4 regions of the Pseudobacteroides sp. genome follow, and region 1 is predicted to be linked to each of the others. Evidence: riboswitches for the same ligand, from Rfam matches in the RefSeq annotation. Region 1 holds a riboswitch; each other region holds the start of a gene.
What was found. Region 1 has a riboswitch for cyclic di-AMP ahead of VIO64_RS03805 (C40 family peptidase). Riboswitches for the same ligand answer to the same signal wherever they lie in the genome.

Region 2: another riboswitch for cyclic di-AMP. It lies ahead of VIO64_RS04010 (SH3 domain-containing protein); the one in region 1 lies ahead of VIO64_RS03805 (C40 family peptidase).
Region 3: another riboswitch for cyclic di-AMP. It lies ahead of dapB (4-hydroxy-tetrahydrodipicolinate reductase); the one in region 1 lies ahead of VIO64_RS03805 (C40 family peptidase).
Region 4: another riboswitch for cyclic di-AMP. It lies ahead of VIO64_RS16510 (peptidoglycan-binding domain-containing protein); the one in region 1 lies ahead of VIO64_RS03805 (C40 family peptidase).

Annotation. Positions count from the first base shown of each region.
Region 1 is NZ_DATCTU010000020.1:29,479-35,180, reverse strand. It holds partial or broken gene VIO64_RS23020 (hypothetical protein) at 1-65, opposite strand, end outside; gene VIO64_RS03815 (hypothetical protein) at 156-311, opposite strand; gene VIO64_RS03810 (MerR family transcriptional regulator) at 720-1,484, shown strand; cyclic di-AMP (ydaO/yuaA leader) riboswitch at 1,654-1,806, shown strand; gene VIO64_RS03805 (C40 family peptidase) at 1,811-2,461, shown strand; gene VIO64_RS03800 (amino acid adenylation domain-containing protein) at 2,601-5,702, opposite strand, start outside.
Region 2 is NZ_DATCTU010000025.1:2,601-8,302, forward strand. It holds gene VIO64_RS03995 (DUF5050 domain-containing protein) at 1-459, shown strand, start outside; partial or broken gene VIO64_RS04000 (IS3 family transposase) at 551-1,713, shown strand; gene VIO64_RS04005 (GNAT family N-acetyltransferase) at 2,032-2,547, shown strand; cyclic di-AMP (ydaO/yuaA leader) riboswitch at 2,640-2,783, shown strand; gene VIO64_RS04010 (SH3 domain-containing protein) at 2,785-3,780, shown strand; gene VIO64_RS04015 (DNA internalization-related competence protein ComEC/Rec2) at 3,894-5,702, shown strand, end outside.
Region 3 is NZ_DATCTU010000062.1:22,537-28,238, reverse strand. It holds gene VIO64_RS09695 (DUF2294 domain-containing protein) at 1-230, opposite strand, end outside; gene dapB (4-hydroxy-tetrahydrodipicolinate reductase) at 308-1,168, opposite strand; cyclic di-AMP (ydaO/yuaA leader) riboswitch at 1,329-1,464, opposite strand; sodium ion sensor (DUF1646 type) at 1,576-1,629, opposite strand; gene VIO64_RS09685 (GGDEF domain-containing protein) at 1,686-2,306, opposite strand; gene VIO64_RS09680 (L-lactate dehydrogenase) at 2,544-3,494, shown strand; gene VIO64_RS09675 (NAD(P)-dependent malic enzyme) at 3,582-4,754, shown strand; gene VIO64_RS09670 (MFS transporter) at 4,964-5,702, shown strand, end outside.
Region 4 is NZ_DATCTU010000104.1:15,839-21,540, forward strand. It holds gene pfkB (1-phosphofructokinase) at 1-414, opposite strand, end outside; gene VIO64_RS16500 (hypothetical protein) at 640-777, opposite strand; gene VIO64_RS16505 (hypothetical protein) at 849-1,022, opposite strand; gene VIO64_RS16510 (peptidoglycan-binding domain-containing protein) at 1,213-2,148, opposite strand; cyclic di-AMP (ydaO/yuaA leader) riboswitch at 2,199-2,338, opposite strand; gene VIO64_RS16515 (mannose-1-phosphate guanyltransferase) at 2,608-5,052, shown strand; gene VIO64_RS16520 (RluA family pseudouridine synthase) at 5,087-5,702, shown strand, end outside.

The DNA of each region.
Region 1 (5,702 bases):
CCTCTTGAAAGGACATGAACCCTAAAATCATTATCAAAGCCTCTTTCATCCTCATCATCATGTATACAAAGTATTCCATATGAACCACCTTCACTATCTATTTCTGTAATACCATGATAGTTAAAACCATACTTCCTTTCTCCTGAACATCCATTTCAAGCCTGTGGAACCCATTTTAAGGAGTCAAATATGTATAGTATTATATCATCATGTATTTCAAGAACATCTTTATTAGCTCTTATATCATTAAGAATAACCTCTTCTTGGCATTCTTCTTGAGTTAAAAGAACAAACTCATGCACTAAAGCCATTTACATCACCTTTATAAAAATACTTTATTTAATTCTATCATCATTTCCAAGGATATACAATTATATATGCTATGCTAACAGGGGATAGGGGTTTTACCCTATACCTATTAAACATATCCCTTTAGCCCTAAAGGAGAGTCTTTAATGGAGTTAATAATAATTACATTTATACTTTTTGCCACATGGAAGTGGTCAGACTGGAAAAATTGGAATAGATAATAAGTTTGGCAGAATGATTTATTTTAACGGGTGGAACACTTGATGGTCTTTGGCATGGAATTTCATAATGTTCCCTATGTTGGCTTCTCATCACAAAAAGCCTTTGCATGCTTATGTTGCTTCGAGGAAACCCATATTGACATTGACGCTGCGTAAGGGTGTATAGTAGTATTGTCAGGAGGTGATTGTATGGAATATACAGTACAAAAGCTAGGGAAAATGGCGGGAATAAGCTCTAGGACATTACGTTATTATGATGAAATAGGCATCCTTAAGCCGGCAAGGGTCAATTCTTCAGGATATCGAATTTATGGAAAGCAGGAAGTATCAAGGCTTCAGCAGATACTTTTTTATAGAGAGCTGGGTGTAAGCCTGGAAGATATAAAAGATATTTTAACTTCACCGTCATTTGACAGCACTGAAGCATTGCAAGAACATCGTAGAAAACTTCTGGCAAAACGGGAACAATTAGACTTGTTGATTGCTAATGTTGACAAAACAATAGCAGAATCAGAAGGGAGAATAATGATGAGTGACAAGGAAAAATTCGAAGGCTTTAAACAGAAATTAATTGAAGAGAATGAGAAAAAATACGGAAAAGAAGTCAGAGAAAAATATGGAGACGAGCAGGCTGAAAGGTCAAATAAAATATTTAAAAATATGACCAAGGAGCAGTATGATGAATTTGAAAAGTTAGGCACAGACATTATTGATACACTGAAGGCAGCATTTGCAACAGGCGATCCAGCCGGTGAACTTGCACAAAAGGCTGCAGATTTACACCGCCAATGGCTTAGCTTTGCATGGGGAAGCTATACAAAAGAAGCACATGCAGGTGTTGCTCAAATGTATATCGATGATGAGAGATTTACAGCCTATTACGACAAAGAACAGCCTGGTTTGGCGGTATTTTTAAGAGATGCTGTTTTGATTTACACCGGAACAAAGATTTAGACTTAAGTATTGCATACCCCCATGCCCTAATATCTGTATTCAAGATGCTTGGGCATGGGGTTTTTTGCTGCCTGCATATGGGATAGCACTTTTATCCATTGTTTCCAACCCATTTATTACAGGTTGAATATAGCATGCATGTCACTTATAATCCATATTCGAGACATGAACCTGATAGTTGCCTAATCCTTTATAAAGTGAAGGAACGGGGGATACATTTTTTTGGGGTTAATCTGCCAATATTACACTTTAATAAAAGCAGTAGGGATACCACTCATCCCGCACCCGACAGCTAACCTCGTAGGCATTGAGAGGAGGAAATCATTGTGAAAAAGAAGTTTTTTATTATGTTGGCTTTTTTAGCCATGATATTGGCTTTTTCTATAAGTACGGCACATGCCGATTATTATACTGACGGTATTTTGCTTTATGAAGGAAAAAGTGGTACTGAAGTTACAAATCTACAAAAGGATTTGAAAAGCCTGGGATACTTTATAGGAGAACCAAACGGGTATTTTGGAAGTTATACAGAGCAAACGGTTATAAAGTTTCAAAAGGATAACTACCTATCCCAGGATGGTGTTGTGGGCCGTAAAACAGCACGAGAAATTAAGGTTGACAGGATATCACAAACAGCAAAAACCTATATTGGTGTCCCATATTTATGGGGCGGATCATCTCCGTCAGGATTTGACTGCTCGGGATTTACCCAATATGTAATGCAAAAAAACAATATAGCACTATCGAGAACAACTGCTGTACAGTACACCGAGGGTACATGGGTGAATAAAGCAAATTTACAGCAAGGTGATCTTGTATTCTTTTCAACCTATAAACCAGGACCTTCACATGTAGGTATTTACCTGGGTAATAATAAATTCATTCACGCGAGCTCAAGTATGGGAATCTCTATAACGGATCTCAGCAACAGTTACTTTGCTCCGCGTTATATTGGTGCAAAAAGAATTTTAGCTTAATTAAAATATACGGTAAGGAGTATGCAAGCTTATATCATGTCTCATTCTCCTTACCTTTTTACATAATATTTGATATATAATATTCACTTTAGGCACGATCAAAAGCGTAAGTAATTCTTTAATCATACATTAGCTTAATTCAATTATCAACCTTATTCAGGTATTTATTTAACTCATCACCTAAAAGTCTAACATTTGGCTCACTTAACATTGCAAGATGCCCCCCTTTTATCGGTACAATTTTCAAGCCATCAATAAAGCTCCCTATACTCCTTGATTTGTCCTTTAGTTTCTCTTCAATTTTTCTTCCTTCCTCAGTCTGAAACAGGACAGCTTTGCCGCTGATGTCAAGTGACTCAGGCCTGTATTTTATTACAGCAAGTGTCAATGAGAGCCACATTCTCAATCTTCGATAAAGTGCTGTTAAACCAAAGGAAGATATATTTAAATTTTTACAGACAATTTTTCTATGTGTGATCATTGCAGCTGCAGAATATTTAAATAAGGATACAAAGCTTAAAAGTCTGCTCCTCCTTATAAATACCGGATCGGTATCCAGTAATGCCAGAATCTCTACATCGTCTCCCATACATATCAATTGCCTTGCAATCTCGTAAGCTATCTGTCCTCCAACACTCCACCCAATAAGGGCATACGGTCCATTTTGCTGGACTCCTTTTATTTCCTTGATATAGGCTTGTGCCATCTCTTGAACATTTTTATGAGGTTTCTGATCCTTTTCCAGCCCCTTCGACTGAAGAGCATAAACGCTCCAATCGCCACCAATGTATCGTGCAAGATCGTAATAGCATATAACCGTCCCGGGTGCAGGATGTATGCAAAAAACCTTTTTACAGCTGTCATTTTTTCTAATGCCAACAACATGGTCCCAGTCTTTATTTCTATCATCGGCAATAAGCTCCGCCATGCTTTTTATTGTAGAATACTGAAATAATGCGTGGACAGGGATATCTCTAGAAAACTCTTTTTTTACCCTGTGCATAAGCATTATGGCTTTGAGTGAATGGCCTCCAAGCTCAAAAAAGTTATCGCCAATTCCAACCTTAGGTATATCAAGTACTTCCTTCCATATATTTATCAGCTTTTTTTCAACAATATTGGTTGGCAAGTATTTTAGTCCATAATTTCTAGTCTCATATCTTTTTGAAACTGAACTTTCCTTTTTTGCCTTATACACTATTGTTTCTGCTGTTCTTGCCTCTCTAACCTCACCTGTTTCTATAATATTTCCAATAAGTGTTTGCGGCTTCTCAATAAGCCCCCTCACAATTTGCTCATATTCAATTGCAGCCCTTTTTATGGAATCTATTTTAAATACCTCTGTACTGTATTCAATATCAAAATCGATACAATTGCCATTTAGTACAGCAAACCAGCTTAAATCAAACTTGGATTTCTTATGACGGGTTTTAACCTTAGTTATTTCCAGACCGCAAAATTTGAAGCTTTCAATCTCAAATTTCTGCATGGCAAAAATAGTATCAAATAATGGATTATATCCTAACGAACTGTTATAATTAGCTCCTTCCACCAGATATTCAAATGGATAATCCTGGTTTTCCATCCCTTTTAGAATGGTATTCTTTATTTCCTTCAAATAGCCCTCAAACCGCTTTTCCCAAGCTGGATAGCACCTTATGGCAATGGTATTTGCGAACATGCCTATTAAATTTGTAATATCCCCATGACTACGGCCATAAACGGGAGTACCCACAATTATGTCCTCCTGACCCGAGTACTTAGCCAGCAATATGCTATATATTGCAAACAACACCATGTTTACAGATACGTTATGAGTTTCAGCAAATGTTTGAATCCTTTGGGTTAATTGTTCATCAAATCTAAATGAATAAATTTCTCCTTCATAGCTTCTGATTTCAGACCTTTCATAATCACACGGCAGTACATGAGGATGAACTTCCTGTGCAAATTGCTCCAACCAATATTTGTTCTGATCTTTAAGTTTTCCATATACCAACTCATTAATCTGCCATGAAGCAAAATCCTTATATTGAACCTTGAGGCTGCCTATATCTTCACCAGCATATGCTCTGGAAAGATCTTGCCAGAATATTTCTAGAGAGGTCCCGTCCATAATTATGTGGTGTGCATCAAATAGGAGTAAATACTCACAGCTGCCAATACCTGCGATTTCAACCCGGAACAAAGGAGCCTGATTCATCACAAATGGCCTAACAAAGCTTTCCATGATTATTTCTATATCATAATTCTTTAAATCCATTTCTCTAAACTCGATTTTTACTTCATTCTCATCCCTAACCCTTTGTACAACTTGTCCATCCACAATGTGAAAATCAGTTCTTAGTATCTCGTGCTTTTTCACTAGTTTATTAAAAGCGGTCTTGAGACTTTGGATGCAAACCTGTCCTTTTATATAATATGCAAAAGGCATATTATAAGCTGTGTTAGTCCTATTCATATTTTGAATCGCATAAATTCTTTTTTGAGCGGATGATGTGGGATAAAAATCTCTTGTTTCAATATTTTTTATTGGAATGTAGTCGATATTTTCACATCTTCCAATGAGATCTACCTGGTCTTTTATAGTCCTTGCCATAAAAAGCTGATGTGCAGTTACCTTCACATTGAAGGCTTTGTTAATTTCAACCACAACCTTTAATACTTTTAGTGAATGTCCTCCAAGCTCAAAGAAATCATCACTTTCCCTAACTTTTGCAACGTCAAGAATACGCTTCCATATTTCAGTTAACTTTCCAAAAGCGCCCTTCTCAATAAACCTATCTTCCAAATTTTCTTCCAAATTTTCTGTAAAACTGGGGCATGGCAATGCCTTTCTGTCTATCTTTCCGTTACGGTTTATTGGGAAAGACTCCAGAATCATAAAGCAAGAAGGTATCATATAGTGAGGGAGAAGTCTTTTGAGATAATCTTTCAAATCAGAAATAACTATGTCAGCATCAGATGCTATGTAAGCACATAAGTACTTATTTATTTCATCTCCATGACAAATAGCAAGTGCATTTTTGATATCACTGTGATTCATCAATAAGCCTTCAACAACTGACGGTTCTATCCTGTATCCTCTTATTTTTATCTGTTGATCCAACCTTCCCAAAAACTCTATGGAGCCATCCGGAAGCCATCTTGCCAGGTCTCCACTTAAATAAAGCTTGGTTCCATGCTTAAAATGATTGTCTATAAATTTTTTAGCTGTAAGATCTGGCTCATTAATATACCC
Region 2 (5,702 bases), on a different contig from region 1:
TTGCACGACAATGGTATATTTTATAATAATGGCAAGGAGCTTTATTCAATTAGCCTTGACGGGAAAAATAAGCAGAGGTTACTATCTGACGTGGAATTAAAATCACTAATATACATAAAGAAGGATAATACCCTTATATTTATAAATTCCTCTCAAAAAAATCAAATATGCTCATTTAATATAAATACTAAGGAACTTTCCTACATAAAAAATGGTGAGTATAAGCTTATCCAGATGTTTGGGGATAATGAAATCGTAGCTTTGGATAGTACTGGATTAATGCAGTCTTTTTCATTGCTTGATGGACACGTTGATATGGAAATATCAGGAGTGACTAATTTTCAGATTTTTGATCAGACCTTGTATTATTTCGACGAATCAAAATCCGTGTATTGCATCACTGGGAAAAATCAAAAGCCAACTATAGTTTATTCTTCAGAAGGGGAAATCTCAAACTAATAAACTAATATCTTGATTTTTTGGAGTGTAATCAATTTGCTGGACACAAAGAAAGCTTGTATAATAGACAAAAGAAAGGATGTGTCCACAAATGGCACCAAGCACTAATTTCACTACTGAATATAAAAAGGAAATTATAAAGTTGGTTACAGAAAAACAAAAATCCATTAGAGAAGTTGCAATAAGTATTGGAGTAACTGAAACAACAATAAGAGATTGGATAAAAAAGTATAACCAGCATGGAGAAGATGCATTTCCAGGGAAGGGTAATCTTCGACCTGAAGATGAAGAACTCCGTACATTGAAAAAAAGACTAAAAGATCTAGAAGAAGAAAATGAAATACTAAAAAAAGCCATGGCCATCTTCAGTCGAGACGTGAAGTAAAATATAAGTTTATTAAGGAAAACAGCTCCAGATTTTGCGTTTTGAAGATGTGCCAAATATTTAATGTCTCAAGGAGCTCATTTTATGAATGGCAAAAACGACCTGAAAATAATAGAACGAAGAAAGATAAAGATTTAATTATAATAATAAATAGGATACATAAAGAATCTTATGAGACCTATGGGCAGAAAAGAATAAAATTCCAGTTAATTGAAGAAGGAATACTTTGTTCAAGAAGAAGGATTAAGAGGTTGATGAACGAAAATGGAATTGTAAGCAGATTAAAGAGAAAATACAAAGCAACAACAAATTCTAATCATAACTACCTAGTTGCTCCTAACCTTTTAAATCAAGACTTTAGTGCAAATAATCCAAATGAAAAATGGGTTGGAGATATAACCTATATACCAACCGATGAGGGATGGCTCTATCTTGCTAGTATTGAAGACTTATTTAGTAAAAAAGTAGTCGGCTGGTCTTTAGGTTCAAGAATTACTAAGGAGTTAACTATTTCAGCACTCACTCAGGCAATAACACGTGAAAAGCCTGATAACAGCTTGATATTCCACTCAAATCGTGGAAGCCAATATGCGGCTTTTGAATATCAAGAGAAACTAAGAGAAAGACAAATAAAGCAGAGTATGAGCAGGAAGGGGAATTGCTTTGATAATGCTTGTGCTGAAAGCTTTTTCGCAACATTAAAAAAAGATATAATTCATGGAAGAAAGTTCAAAACTCGTGAATAAGCCAAACTAATAATTATTGAATATATTGAGACCTTTTATAATTTCAAAAGAATACATTCAGCATTAGGTAATATGTCACCAATAGAATTTGAAAAGGAATATAGGAAGAAACATATAGCTTAGGGTTAAACTTTAATGTTATATAAGAATAAAGCATTTCTTACTGTATTGATTCCAAATATTACACTATTTTATATTTAATCCCGTTGAAGAGGCGTGTGTAAAAGGTTGCAAAATAAATTTTAAGAAAAGTTATGAAAAATCGAGATTTCGCAAGCTTTTATGTGTCTAATTTAAAATATACACTCCAAAATGGAAGTTATTCAATTAATAGGATTGTTGGTAAAGACCTGGGATGCTTAATTTGTTCAAAAGAAGGACTTTAGCAAAAAAATGTCGAATAATTTATAAATAAAATTATCCGGAGGTATTATGCTTTCGATGAATATACAAAGCCAATACGTATATTTAAAGGATATATCTTATGATGATATTGAAAAAATTCTCAAATGGTATAGCCGGGTAGATCATTTTAAGTATGCCACAGGAAAAGATATACCTGTTGAAATAAACGAGTTGACCTCAATATATAAGGAGTCGGTTGAATCGGATAGCGAATTTTTCACAGGGATTTATAAAAAAGACAGTAATCAAATGATAGGAATACTAAAAGGGAGACTAGAGTCTACACATAAAAATAAAGTTTGGATAAGAACAATTGTCATAGACCCTCACCACCAAAGAAAAGGATATGGGAGGGAATCTGTGAGACTAAGCCTTTCTTATCTTAAAGCTAAAGGAAACGCCTCGGAAGCATATTTAGCGGTTGCTGAAGAGAACGTTAAGGGCAGACAGTTTTGGGAGGCATTAGGGTTTGATTTTTATAAAAAGATGTTTAGTTGTGTGAAAATTGCCGATAAACAATGTGAAGTAGTAATAATGCAAAAAAAACTATAAAAAATTTAAATACTTTAAATATCAATAAGATTTTACCAAGGTTTGATTTGACAAACTATGTCAAGATGTATATAATATCATTGAAGTAAAAACTTAATAAATAGCTGAATCTTCCCTTGGGATAGGGAAGTACGGAGGAACCAATATTTTTGGGGTTAATCTATCAATAGATAGTAGGGGTGATCCTATTACCCGAACCCGACAGCTAACTTCGGAAGCTATAAATAGGAGGAATATATGTTTAGTTTCAAAAGGGCACTTACTTGTGTAAGTGTGTCTCTAGCGTTGTCTTTTGCAGTAGCAGCATATGCCGGTGCAGAAGGTAACCAAACAGGTGTTGTTAAAGGTGACATATTAAATATCAGAAAGTCACCAAGTACTTCTTCAGAGGTTCTCGAACAGTTAGAAAAAGGGATGAAGGTTACAATTATCAGCAGTAGCAACGGATGGTACAAAGTATCATACAATGGTATTACTGGGTGGGTTAGCAGTGAATTTGTTACTGTAAAGCAAGTTTCATCCAGCTCAGCAACAATTAATGAAGATGACGTCAACTTAAGAGAGAAGGCAACTACTGATGCTTTAGTACTTAAAACATTCAGCAAAGGAACAAGTGTTAGTGTATTAAGTTCTTCAGACAACTGGTATAAGGTTCGTACTTCTGATGGGAAAATAGGTTGGGTTTTCAAAGATTTTGTCAGTGTAAAATCAACTGGTTCCAGTACTGTCAGCCCTACAAAATCATCTTCAGCTAAAAAGACTACATCAAGGGGTACAACAGAACAACAAAGAGATATCTCCCAATCAGATGATGACGGTAAGGAAGATGCAGTTACTGATTCTGTGTCCGATACCCGCCAGCAGCTTATTGCATATGCAAAGAAGTTTCTGGGTGTGAGATATGTTTATGGTGGAAGTTCACCAAAAGGGTTTGATTGTTCCGGCTTTGTTTTATATGTTAACAATCATTTCGGTATTAACTTGGAACGCGTTGCGGCCGACCAGGCTAAACAGGGAACCAAGGTAAGCAGAGCGAACTTAAGACCTGGTGATCTTGTATTCTTTGATACAAATGGTGGAAGAAATTATATTAATCACGTAGGAATCTATATTGGTGATGGCATGTTTATTCATGCTTCATCAGGTTCGAATGCTCGTAAAGTTGTTATAAGCAATCTGGGTGAAGGTTTTTATTCCAATGCTTATATGAGTGCAAGAAGGTTTTTGAAATAACAACACCAAATCATGGAGCTCCTTTAACAAGGAGCTTTTTTTACTGTCTGAGAAATTATGGTGTATACTACACTACAATCTTGTGAATATTGAACAGGAGGAATACTGTCAGTATGAAAAGACCGTTATTGTTATTTTCACTGTTCCTTATTGTGGGTATTTACGTTGCTCAGTTTGGCAATTTGCCTCTATTCATTATGACTTCAATGTTGGTTATGTCTGCTCTTTCGATTGTTTATCTTCATAACAAGAAAAATATTGTTATTCTTATAGGTGCATTGATTTTCTTCTTTGCAGGTGCAGCCGAATTCACAGTAATAAATAAAATCACTCTTGATAAATTCAAGGAATTTTCAGGTAAAGATATGCAGGTATTAGGATTTGTATGCACAGAGCCGGATATTAAAGAGTCTAAGACGGTATACACGGTCAGAACTGATGAGATAAAATCAGAGGGTAAAAGCTTTAAGATAAAGGGGAAGCTTCTTGTTACTGTTCCAAATAAGGATGATACACCGATTTTGGAATATGGGATGGATTTGACTGTTAATGGGAAAATCAGCATTCCTGACGGTAAAAGGATTCCAGGAGGTTTTGACTACAGAAGGCACCTGTTAAAATCAGGAGTTTCAGCAACGGTTTATACAAGGGGTGATAGTATTAAATTTATGGATTCCTCCAGTGTAAACCCCTTTGTTAAGGTTGGGATGGATTTAAGAAAACGGATAATAGGAACAATAAAGCCATGCCTGCCCAAGGAACAAGCTGCACTCCTTTGCGGTATGCTGATAGGATTTACCGAAGATATGAGTGACGAAATGGTGGATGCATTCAGTGATGCCGGTTTGTCACACTTAACTGCAGTTTCAGGTATGAACATCGCCTTTATAGTTTTTCCTCTTGTTTTTGTTTTCAAAAGGATGAGGTTATCGCAAAAGGCATCTAATATCACCATAATTGGTATACTTATCATGTTTCTCTTCATAACAGGGTTTTCACCATCAGTTACAAGGGCTGTAATCATGGCTGTAATAATTCTTATAGGCCAGCTTTTAAGAAGAGAAACGGATATATATACAAGCATATCATTTGCATTAATTCTTCTGCTTTTATACAATCCATACACATTGTTTGACATAGGGTTTCAGCTCTCCTTCGCAGCTACACTTTCACTGGTGCTGTTTTATAAGTACATTAAGAGTAAGCTGGATTTTAAGTTCTTACCTTCTTTTGTTTCAGATGTTATGGCGGCTACCCTAGCAGCCCAATTGGGTGTAGTTCCTATTAGTACTATGTATTTCAATAAAATCTCCATTATATCGCTGATTTCAAATCTAGTAGTTGTTCCTCTGGTTGAGGTCATAACAATACTTGGCATAATAATGGTTATTATAGGGCAAATAAGCACTTTTCCGGCAGAGTTGTTAGGACTGGTATGCAATACATTTCTATCATTTATCCTCTATGTAGCAAAGATATCATCCGAAATACCTTTTGCGGTGATAAAAATAACAACACCTTCAATATTTGGGCTACTAATCTACTATTTGTGCATTATATATTTCCTATGGCTTAAGCCTACATATGAAATAAATCTAAAGCCAAGGTATTATGTCATATCTATATCGATAATTACTTTGATATTCACTGTAACTTCTTTTATTCCGAAGGATTTGAAAATTGTTTTTATTGATGTAGGTGAGGGAGATTCCCAACTAATAGTCACAAGTGATGGCAAAACCATACTTGTAGATGGAGGAGGATTTGCCTCAAAGACAGATTTTAAGCATAATATGGGGGATTATGCGGTGGTCCCGTTTTTATATGACTATGGGGTTGCAAGGTTGGATATGGTCATTTCAACTCACGGTGATGATGACCACCTTCAGGGGTTATTGACGGTCTTTAAGGATATAAGGGTG
Region 3 (5,702 bases), on a different contig from region 1:
TAGTTTCTTGCACTTTCAAAAAGCATTACCCTTATTTTCTTAAGTAATTCAACTCCTTGGCTGTTATCTGCCAACTTTTGTTCAGATTGGCTTAAAAAGCCCTTGAGTCTTACTATAATCAAGTCTTGGATGATAAGAGTTCTTATTTGCTTTGGACCCCTGCCCATGAATTCAATTTCAAACTTGCTTACTGCTTCGCTTATTTTTGCTTGAGCCTGGCCCTTAGTCATATTATCAACCTCTACACTTGCTTATAGAAACTATAACATGAGGTAAAATAAAAATCAATAGTCATTTAGGTAAAAAATCACACCATAATTTTTTTATTTAAGAATATTGTATAGCGTTCCTTAAAGGAGTTGTTTTCACTTTCAAGATAATCTCCCAATACTTTTTTTAGATTAAGGACGTCACTCATTTCAAAGTAGCCTGATTTACCTTTTGCAAATCTGACTGCACGCAGAGCACCAAGAGCAAAGGCTCTTCGTGAGAAGGACTCATGGGAAATTTCTATTTTGTCATCTTCACCGATGATCATAACTTCATGCTTTCCTACGACTCCTCCGGCTCTTACAGCTGTGATTGGCACATCAATGTTTCCAACTGAATTGCCTGAAGCCAAGAGGCCTTTTTCTATTTCAACAGCTATCTTTTTCGCGGTGCCTGATGGAGCATCCTTTTTATGCTTATGATGGATTTCTGTAATTTGGAAATCATAGTTGCTTAATATATTGGATGCCAAATTTGTAAGAAGCATAAGAACATTTACTCCCAAGGTGATATTTGGTGCGTATACAATAGCATTTCTATGTTTTGTAGCAAGTACAAGAAGCTTTTTTAAGCCAAGCTTGGAAAACCCTGTTGTACCAATGACGATATTTACCTTCATTCTTGAAAAGACCCTGGCGTTTTTCAATGCTGCCTCAGGGCTCGAGAAGTCTACAACCACATCAGGCCTTGTTCTGAAAATAACTTGTTCCAGATTGTCTGAGCTTTCTACAATAATTCCTGTTCTGCCACTGCCTATGACTTCCCCCAAATCCTTGCCGCTTTTATCGCTACTGGGGCTGCAAATTGCTGATACAAGCTTTATATCTTCTTGCTCCATTAAAACCTTAGCTATTTCCTTACCTGTTTTTCCAAGTCCAGATATGCAAACTCTAATCATAATAATTACCTCCGATACATTATTTTTACTAAAAATTGAACGTGATTAAATTGTAGGAGTAAGATCATTATTAAAATAAAAAACGCTACGGAGAAGTATCCATAGCGTATGCCGTCAATAACGGGTATACCAAATAAAAGGTATAATCAGAGCATATCAATCACCTTCTCTTCCAACGCTTACGAGATTAGCTGACGGATTCGGGTCGAAAGAGCTTAACCCTACCGGACAACATGCCGGACTCACCCCATAAATTGGTTCTCCCGCTCCATTTCTGGACTCAGCGAAGCTAAAAATATTAAATTTAAATATACGAAAAGCACAAATGTAAAGTGTTGGTTACTTTGGTTGCCTTTCATAATAGTATATAAAAGGGTAGAAAACTTATATGCACTAATACCAATATAAGCTTCCCACCCCAGAAGCCTGATTCTCTTGAAAATGGCTTTAACCATCCAACCGAACAAACTTATTAAAACGTTACTAAACTTACATTTGAGAGAGTAAACAATAACTATTATTTGCTGTGTTTTTTAAACAAATCATCCAAAGCTTCACGAAGAAGGAAAGCTTCAGTTTTTTCTGTCTCTTTGGATAGTTCGGCAAGTCTGTCAACCTGTGTCTTCGTAAAATAACTGGATTTTAATACCATGCTTTCTACTTCGGACAAGCAAACCTTGTTCTTACCTAGCTTTTTTGCCCTGAACATGGCACTGTCAGCCACCCTGAACAACTCTATTGGATTTTTTGAATCTCTTGGATAGCTTGCTATCCCGCAGCTAACAGTTATATAAACATTTTCTGTCTTGTCTTTATAACTTAGATTAAATGTATTGTCCGAAAGATATCGTCTTATTTCTTCCATCTCCATAAAGCTTCTTTCAGAACCTTTTTTTACAAGGAGTATGTTGAGTTCATCGCCATGACGGGTAATCAGATCAATGCCGGATAAATTTTGTCTAAATACTGACAGGAGTTTTTTAATTACCTCATCACCAATAGGGTAGCCATATATTTTATTTATATTTTCGAAGTTATCAACGTCAGCTACTGCTATACTAAAGGGGCCATCACCATTTGCTATTAACTCTTCAACCTTTGCGATAAACTCTTCTTTTGTTACTAGATTAGCTTCCATGCATAATACCCTCCTGTATATACCAGTATATCAAATTTATATATATATGTCAACATAAATATCATTTGATATATAAATTGCTATTATTATATTGGCCCGAAAAAGCAAAAATAAAACCATAAAAAAAATAACTTTCATTTTAACAGAAAAAATTTTTGTAGAATTATTGTAGTTTACTAAATATGTTGTTATAATGAATAAAATTAAAGTGAAATAAATATAAAGGTAGGATTTAAAATGGGAAAGAACAGATCAAAAGTAGCAATTATTGGTGCCGGCTTTGTAGGTGCATCAGCAGCATTCGCATTATCACTTAATCAAATGGTTAGCGAATTGGTTTTAATTGACGTAGCTAAAGAAAAAGCTGCAGGTGAAGCGATGGATATTAATCATGGGCTTTCATTTTTAGGACAGATGAAGGTTTATGACGGAGATTATTCCGACGTTGCGGATTGTGATGTGATAGTTATTACAGCAGGAGCAAATCGTAAGCCAGGTGAAACACGTATTGACCTTGCGAAGAAAAATGTAGCAATCGCAAAGGAAATCACAAGCAATATCATGAAGTATTATACTCGTGGAGTAATCCTTGTAGTAGCAAACCCCGTAGACGTTCTGACATACAAGATACAAAAGTGGTCAGGCTTGCCTGCAGGAAGAGTATTGGGAACAGGAACAGTACTTGACAGCTCAAGGTTCAGATATTTGCTCAGTGAGAAATTTGATGTGGACGTAAGAAATGTTCACGGATATATTATTGGTGAACACGGCGATTCTCAGCTGCCTCTTTGGAGTGCAACTCATATCGCAGGAAAGAACATTAACGAGTATTTTGCTGATCCGGCTTATGGTATAAGTGAAGCAGATAAGGAAGCTATTATGGTAGATGTTAAAACTGCTGGAGCTGAAATTATCAAGAGGAAGGGTGCTACATACTATGCTATTGCTGTTTCAATCAACACGATTCTTGAATCTTTACTTAAGGATCAAAACACAATAAGAACAGTTAGCACAGTTATCAATGGCAATTATGGTATTGAAGAAGTTGCACTCAGTCTTCCGTCAATAGTAAACTCAAATGGAGTTAAGAGTATCGTTGATTTAAAATTAGCAGATGATGAACTTGCAGCACTAAAACACTCAGCTGAACAATTAAAGATTGTGTTGAATGAAGTAAAAGATATTTAACGGGTATTTAAAGTGTGCTATAATCTTATAGTCAAAGCAATATCCTTAAAAAAATAATATTAACATATTCGTAAGGGGTGGAATTAAATGGATTACAGAAAAGAGTCGTTAAGACTTCATGGAGAATGGAAGGGAAAGATAGAAGTAATCAGTACTGTACCTGTAAAAAACAAAGAGGATCTTTCACTTGCATATACTCCTGGTGTTGCTGAGCCATGTTTGGCGATTGAAAAGGATGTAGACCTTTCATACCAGTATACAAGAAGAGGAAATCTTGTTGCTGTTATAACTGACGGTACTGCAGTTTTGGGATTGGGTGACATAGGACCTGAAGCTGGAATGCCTGTTATGGAAGGTAAATGTGTACTATTTAAAACATTTGGAGATGTTGACGCATTCCCGCTCTGCATACGTTCAAAGAGCGTTGATGAAATTGTAAATACAGTAAAGCTACTTGCTGGAAGCTTTGGTGGAGTTAACTTGGAAGATATTTCTGCACCAAGATGCTTTGAAATTGAAAGAAGACTTAAAGAGGAATGTGATATTCCGATTTTCCATGATGACCAGCATGGTACTGCTATTGTTACATTGGCAGCAATGATAAATGCATTAAAGTTAACTGGAAAGAAAATGAAGGACTTAGAAGTTATAGTTAATGGTTCCGGAGCTGCCGGCATTGCTATTACAAAGCTTCTTATGGCTATGGGTCTTGAAAAGGTTATTCTCTGTGATACTAAGGGTGCCATCTATGAAGGAAGAGAAAATCTTAACACAGAAAAAGAGGAAATGGCTAAGATTTCAAATCTCCATAAAAAGAAGGGTCTGTTGAAGGATGTTATCGTAGGTGCTGATGTGTTTATAGGAGTATCTGCAGCAGGCATGCTTACAAAAGAAATGGTTAAGACAATGGCGAAGGATCCTATTATCTTTGCTATGGCAAATCCTGTACCTGAAATAATGCCTGATGAAGCTAAAGAAGCGGGCTGTAAGGTTATGGGAACAGGTCGTTCAGACTTCCCGAACCAGATTAATAACGTTCTTGCTTTCCCTGGTATTTTCAGAGGTGCATTGGATGTAAGGGCAAGTGATATCAATGATGCAATGAAGATAGCTGCAGCAGAAGCTATTGCTGCTATTGTTTCTGATGAAGAGTTGAATCCTGATTATGTTATTCCAGCTCCTTTTGATCCAAGAGTTGGTAAAAGCGTTGCAGCTGCAGTAGCTGAGGCTGCAAAGAAAACTGGTGTTAATAGAATATAATTAAAGCCATGATAGAGCTATAGCGTTCTCATGTCTTAGTTTGTTAAATTAATGTCATTATACAAATTATAGATACCCCATAGAATAGATGGTATAAGACCGCTACTCCATGGGGTATTTTAATTACAGCAAAAGTTAAACGGTGGTAAGGATGGGCTATCAAGCATAAAATGGATTAGGCTCAAATACTTGATTAAGGAGAAACAACTATGGTGGATAAGATAAAAAAGACTAATCTGGGTATGATTATGGCTGCTTATCTGGCAGGTATATTCATGGGAGCAATTGACACAGGGATTGTAACGCCGGCTAGGACAGTTATACAAAATAACCTTATGGTTGATGAAAAGACCGGTATATGGATGATTACCATATATACGTTGGCCTATGCAGCAAGCATCCCTATAATGGGGAAGATGGCTGATAAATACGGGAGAAAGTATATTTATCTGACAAGTATATTTCTTTTTGGCTTTGGCTCACTGCTGTGCGGATTATCGCAGGATATAGGAAGTTTTTCGGTATTGCTTGTGGGAAGAGTAATACAAGCCCTTGGTGGAGGCGGCATATTACCGGTTGCTACTGCTGAATTCGGGACCACCTTCCCTCCTGAGAAACGAGGTATGGCACTAGGTCTAATAGGTGGGGTATATGGAATTGCCAATATATTCGGTGCATCTGCAGGTAGTGCAATAATGGATATATTCGGAAAGGATAACTGGCAATTTATATTTTACATAAATCTTCCAATAAGCCTGTTTATTCTTGTTGCGGGTTTTGTTTTTATCCCAAACAATCGGCTTCAGGAGGTTAAAAAGACCGATATTTTAGGAATATTGCTGTTAACTGCTATGGTATTGTCTCTAATGTATGGATTGAAAAATATTGACTTTTTTGACTTTCTAGCTACGGTTGGTGACTTGAGCGTCTATCCATTCCTGATGATAT
Region 4 (5,702 bases), on a different contig from region 1:
CCCGCCTGTGCATACCAATACACTGGTACTTTCCAATACAGTTTTAAAATCTGTCAGAAATTGATCCATATCCGATTCTTTAATATATGGCCCAAACTCCAGAATTTCTGTTTCAGTCATGCCTGCTTTGTCAATTATATTTATGTTTGTTCTGGTTTCACCATCCACCTGGATAAACCTGCTTTTAATCCCGCGGCTTGCAAGGCTGTCACTAATCCACCTGCCGGTGTCCCCTGCAATAAAACCTGCAGCATAAACCTTGGCTCCTAAAATGGACAACACCCTGGATACATTTATACCCTTACCCCCAGGCGATTTAATAATATTTTTTACCCTGAACATGGACCCGGCCTTAAATTCATCAATAAAATAAACTTTATCCAATGCAGGGTTAAGAGAAACAACTGTTATCATAATACCGTGCACCTCTTAAATAATAACTTTTAATCTTTGCAACTATGCGTTTTGCAATAATAATTCTATATATTTGTCATATAAATCATACTACTATAAAATCAATATGTAAAACTAATTCTATCTGAGTTAAAATAATGTAAGATTGGAATTGCTGTAAAATCAATAGAATAAAATAACGAACTGAATCATTATCTTGAACCAGTTCGTTATTCCATACATCAATTATTTGTTTTTCTTCTTGTTTTTTACTTCCCGGTACTTATCGGCCATATCTTTGTCAATTTCATTTTCACCAAGCTGATCGTTGGCTATATCAGGCTGAATACCCTTATTTTTTTTACCTTTTTTATTGTTATCCACTTTTATCCTCTCCTTAAATCCTTGCTGCTTATTCACCAATTTTTATTTCTACAGTAACGAGTACGTTATTATTATTTGCTTCTTGGGTCATTTTCATCCCAAAACAGCCTTATAACTTTTGTAGAATTTCCATTTTTTATATCCTCTTTTGTAGCATTTTCTCCTAGCTGTTCATCATTAATGCCGGGTGCTACGGTAGGACCCATTCCTGTTTCTCTAACCTGTTTACCCCTTCTATCTCTCATTTACCATCTCCTCCTATCCACTCTTAAAATCGACTTTATATAAAGTATTTCTGTTCTTTTGCATATATTTATATATATAAATATAACGAACTATTTAGCAATAAAACCAATAATTTATAACTAAAAAGTTCGTTACATTTAACATATCCAATATTAATTAATATATTCAGAATCAAACAAATAACCTTTGCTAAAAATTCCCTTCGAGCCATTGAAAGGCTTTTGAGACCATCTTCTGGTGATTGGCATCAACTTTATTGCTTCCATGGGTCTTGCTGTTATAAAAGTGAATATCAAAATGTCCATCCATACCATTATTCTTAACCATATCCAAATTTAAACCTGTACCATATCCGCCGCTTCTATATGAAACATTAGCATTTACAGGTTCACTGTCTAATCCGGCATGTGGCATACCGGCCATTGATGCAGGTATCTTTATTCCGTCTATAGTTACAATAACTGCCCTTCTGTTCCAGCTCCACTGATCGCCATAAATACTTTTGAGAATATCAGTATCCTTTTTCGTAAGAGGCTCACAATCAGCGTGATTATAACCATAACTTCTCAGCACCTTAAAACTTAAGCCTGTATCAATATCAAAAACAACAGCTTCGGTTTCACGGGCAAAGATATCCTCCACACCACCAAACCATGGAATTAAGGACCCTCCCCTTTCATACTCAGCTCTTGAAGAAATTTTAGGTGCAGGCTTTGTCTCACTGTCTGAAGTAAAATCGGATGTTTTCATAACTGTTAAATTGTTTGTTGCACTAGCTGCTACTTTTTCTGTTGGTTTACTGCTTGTCATCGCAGCACCGTCCCTTGATAAAGCATCATTGATAGCTTTATAAGTTTTTGGCCCTACAATGCCATCGGCTTTTAAGCCATATTTTTTCTGGAGCTTTAATACGGAACTTTGAGTCACTGATCCAAAGTAGCCAGTGCTCTTTAAATTAAAATATCCGGCCTGCCTCAGATTGTTCTGGAGTGTAGTAACTGCCGTTCCCTTTGAACCTTTTTGAAGATTTGATGATGCAGCTTGAACATTTACAGGATTTGCATAAATTCCTGCAGACAGTCCAATAGCCGCAATAGAACTGAACAACACCTTTTTGCTAATCATAAATTGTACCCCTCTCTTGTAGTTTACATAAAGCTTGAAATACACAATACTTTTTCTGTAAACTCACTGCCTACGAGGTTAGTTGACGGGTTAGGTAGAAGAGACACCCTTTACGCAAATACGTAATTTACCCCAAAAATTAGGTCCCCCGTTTCTTATATAAGATTTAAGAATTAGGCTATTTAATTTTAGCACTATCAGTTTACATAATAAAGGTGTAATTGGTGGGCAAAAAAGTGAACTATTGTTTATGAATAATATTTATTTTTCTGAGTGATGAAGGATTTTTATTATTTATATTGAATATACATAATTGATGATTATTTTCGATGACCGAATTCCTTTCATATTGCATTATATCTACAAATGAATAATTTCGGATAGCTTAATATATAGTACATCTTATAAGTCTGCTTATTTTAGGGCATAATATTTTACACTGGTGAAAGGGTGATCCTAATGAAAGCAATAATTATGGCTGGAGGAGAAGGCTCAAGGCTGCGTCCCCTTACTTGTGACTTGCCAAAACCCATGGTCAATGTTGCTAACAAGCCAATAATGGAGCATATAATAAACTTATTGAAACTGCATGGCATTACTGAAATAGGTATTACATTAATGTACTTGCCGCAAAAGATAAGGGATTACTTTGGAAATGGCTCCAGCTTTGGAGTTAATCTTCATTACTTTACCGAAGATACTCCATTAGGTACCGCCGGAAGTGTTAAAAACGCCGGTGATTTTCTTGATGAAACTTTTGTTGTTATAAGTGGAGACTCACTTACAAATATCAATCTCAAAAACGCCATAAATTTTCATTACTCAAAAAAATCCAAAGCCACCCTTATCCTCACAAAGGTTGACGTACCTCTTGAGTATGGTGTAGTACTGGCTGATAAGGAAGGACGTATAGAGGGCTTTTTAGAAAAGCCAAGCTGGGGAGAAGTTTTCAGCGATACCGTGAATACAGGTACATATATTTTAGAGCCAGATGTTTTAGATTATTTTCCTTTTGGCAAAAAGTTTGATTTTAGCCAGGATTTATTTCCAATGATGTTAAAAAAACATGACCCCCTTTATGGCTATGTGACTCATGACTACTGGTGCGACATAGGTGACCTTAATGCATATTTGCAGGCACATTATGATATTTTTCAAGGCAAAATAAATCTTCTCAATGATTATACCGAAATAAAAAAAGGCATTTGGGTTGGATCGGGTACCCTTATTGAGCCTAATGCAATGATCAGCGGCCCCTGTATAATAGGCAACAATTGCCGTATTTCCAACAGTGCCGCCATAGAAGATATGTGCGTTATAGGGGACAACAATGTAATCGAGGGTGAGACCTCAATAAAAAGAAGTGTAATTTGGGATAGCAATTATATAGAGTACGGTTCTCAAATAAGAGGCTCAATAATTTGTAACAAGGTTAACTTCAAGCACTATGTCTCAATATTTGAAAATGCTGTTATCGGGGATAAATGTATTGTAAATGAGAGGGCTATAATAAAGCCCGGAATAAAGATTTGGCCTCAAAAAACCATTGACCCCCTTGCAATTGTTGACAGAAACATGGTCTGGGGTTCTAAACACAATAAGTCCATCTTTGGTGAAAACGGTCTATCAGGTATTATAAATGTGGATATATCACCGGAGTTTGCTTCACGTCTAGGTGCTGCGTACGGCTCCATTTATAAAAAGGGTTCGAAGGTTGTTGTAAGCTCTACCACATCCAATTCAGCCAGGATGTTCAAGCATGCTTTTGCAGCCGGCATTTTGTCCGTTGGCGTGGAGGTATTCAACCTGAGCAGTCTCCTTACTCCCATATCCCGCCATGCCATTAATTTTCTGTCGGTAGAAGGCGGAATACATGTAAAACTCAGCAATGACAACCCAAACAAGCTGCGTGTGGATTTTATGGACTCCAAAGGAGCCAGCATAAGCAGAATTACTGAAAGAAAAATTGAGAACGCCTTTTTCAGGGAAGACTTCAGACGATGCTCCGGGGAAGAGATTAGCAGACTGAATAATATTACTGATTTTAAGAATTATTATGTACGCTCTATATTAAATGATGTCAATACTGATGCCATAAGGACTTTTCCTCAGAAGATATGCATAATCTCCCCTTCCGATTTTGTTATATCTCTTGTGGTCCCTATGCTTCAAGACATCGGCTGCAAAGTTGTAAGCTTTTCTTCAAGCTTTAATGCTAAGAAAAGAATAATCGAGGAAATCGAAAAAACAAATGCGGACTTTGCTGCATTCATTGACAGCAATGGTGAAACCCTTTCACTTATTGATAAAACAGGCAATGTTATAAATGATGACTTGTTTCTTTCTCTTACATCACTTATAATGTTTAAGAATATGGCAAACTCAAAGGTTGTTGTGCCCATTACAGCCCCGTCAATCATAGAGGCTATGGCAAAGAAATACAATGGCAATGTTTTAAGAACCAAGACCTCTCCTCAGGCCGTTATGGAGCAAATGCTCAATCACAACCTTTTAAAAACCAGAGAAAATATGTACCAGTTCCTGCTCAATTTTGATGCATTGGCTGGGCTGGTCAAAATTATAGAATATTTATGCAAGAATAAAACCCATCTTGCTCAGGTCATTGAGGAAATACCTGCTTTTTATGTCAGTAAAAAGAAGATCTTCTGTCCATGGGAATTAAAAGGCAAAGTAATGAGAACTCTAATAACAGAAAAGAACGATGAAAAAGTAGAGCTTTTAGATGGGGTTAAGTTTATAATGGAAAGCGGATGGGTTCTTGTTTTGCCTGATGCGGATATGCCTCTTTGCAGAGTTTACTCCGAAGGTGATACACCTCAGATAGCCGAATCGATATCGGAAAAGTATCTGGACAAAATAAGGACAATTATTAATACTAGATAGGTAATATTTTGTCATTACCAGGCAAGGGAGTAATATGCGTTCGATCACTGTAAGCGGCAAATACATAAATAAAAAACTGGAATATGTAATAAGAAACGAGTTTCCAAACATGCCTGCAAGTGCAATGTTTAAGGCGTTCAGAAAAAAAGATATACGGGTAAACGGAGTCAGGGTAAAAGAAGATTACCTGGTTAACCCGGGTTATAAAATAGATATCTACATACCGGATAATATTCTAGACGGAAAGCCTGTTTCCAAGGACACTTCAATGAACATAGGTTTTAACGTTGTTTATGAAGACAATAATATTTTGATAGTAAATAAAGAACAGGGTATCCCGGTACATCCTGACAGCGATCAGAAAGACAATACACTTATTGATAATATCAAATCATACTTAGAGCTAAAGGGGGACTATTCCCCCCAGAATAAAAACTCATTTACACCATCCCTTTGTCACCGCCTCGACAGGAATACAGGCGGCCTTGTTATTATTGCCAAAAATGAGGAAAGCCTTAAAACAATCTTTGATAAAATAAAAAATAAAGAGATTAAAAAATATTATCAGTGCCTTGTTCAGGGCCGTGTAGAAAAGAAATCCGCAACCTTGAAAGCATACCTTGAAAAGGATGCTAGAAAGAGCCGCGTCT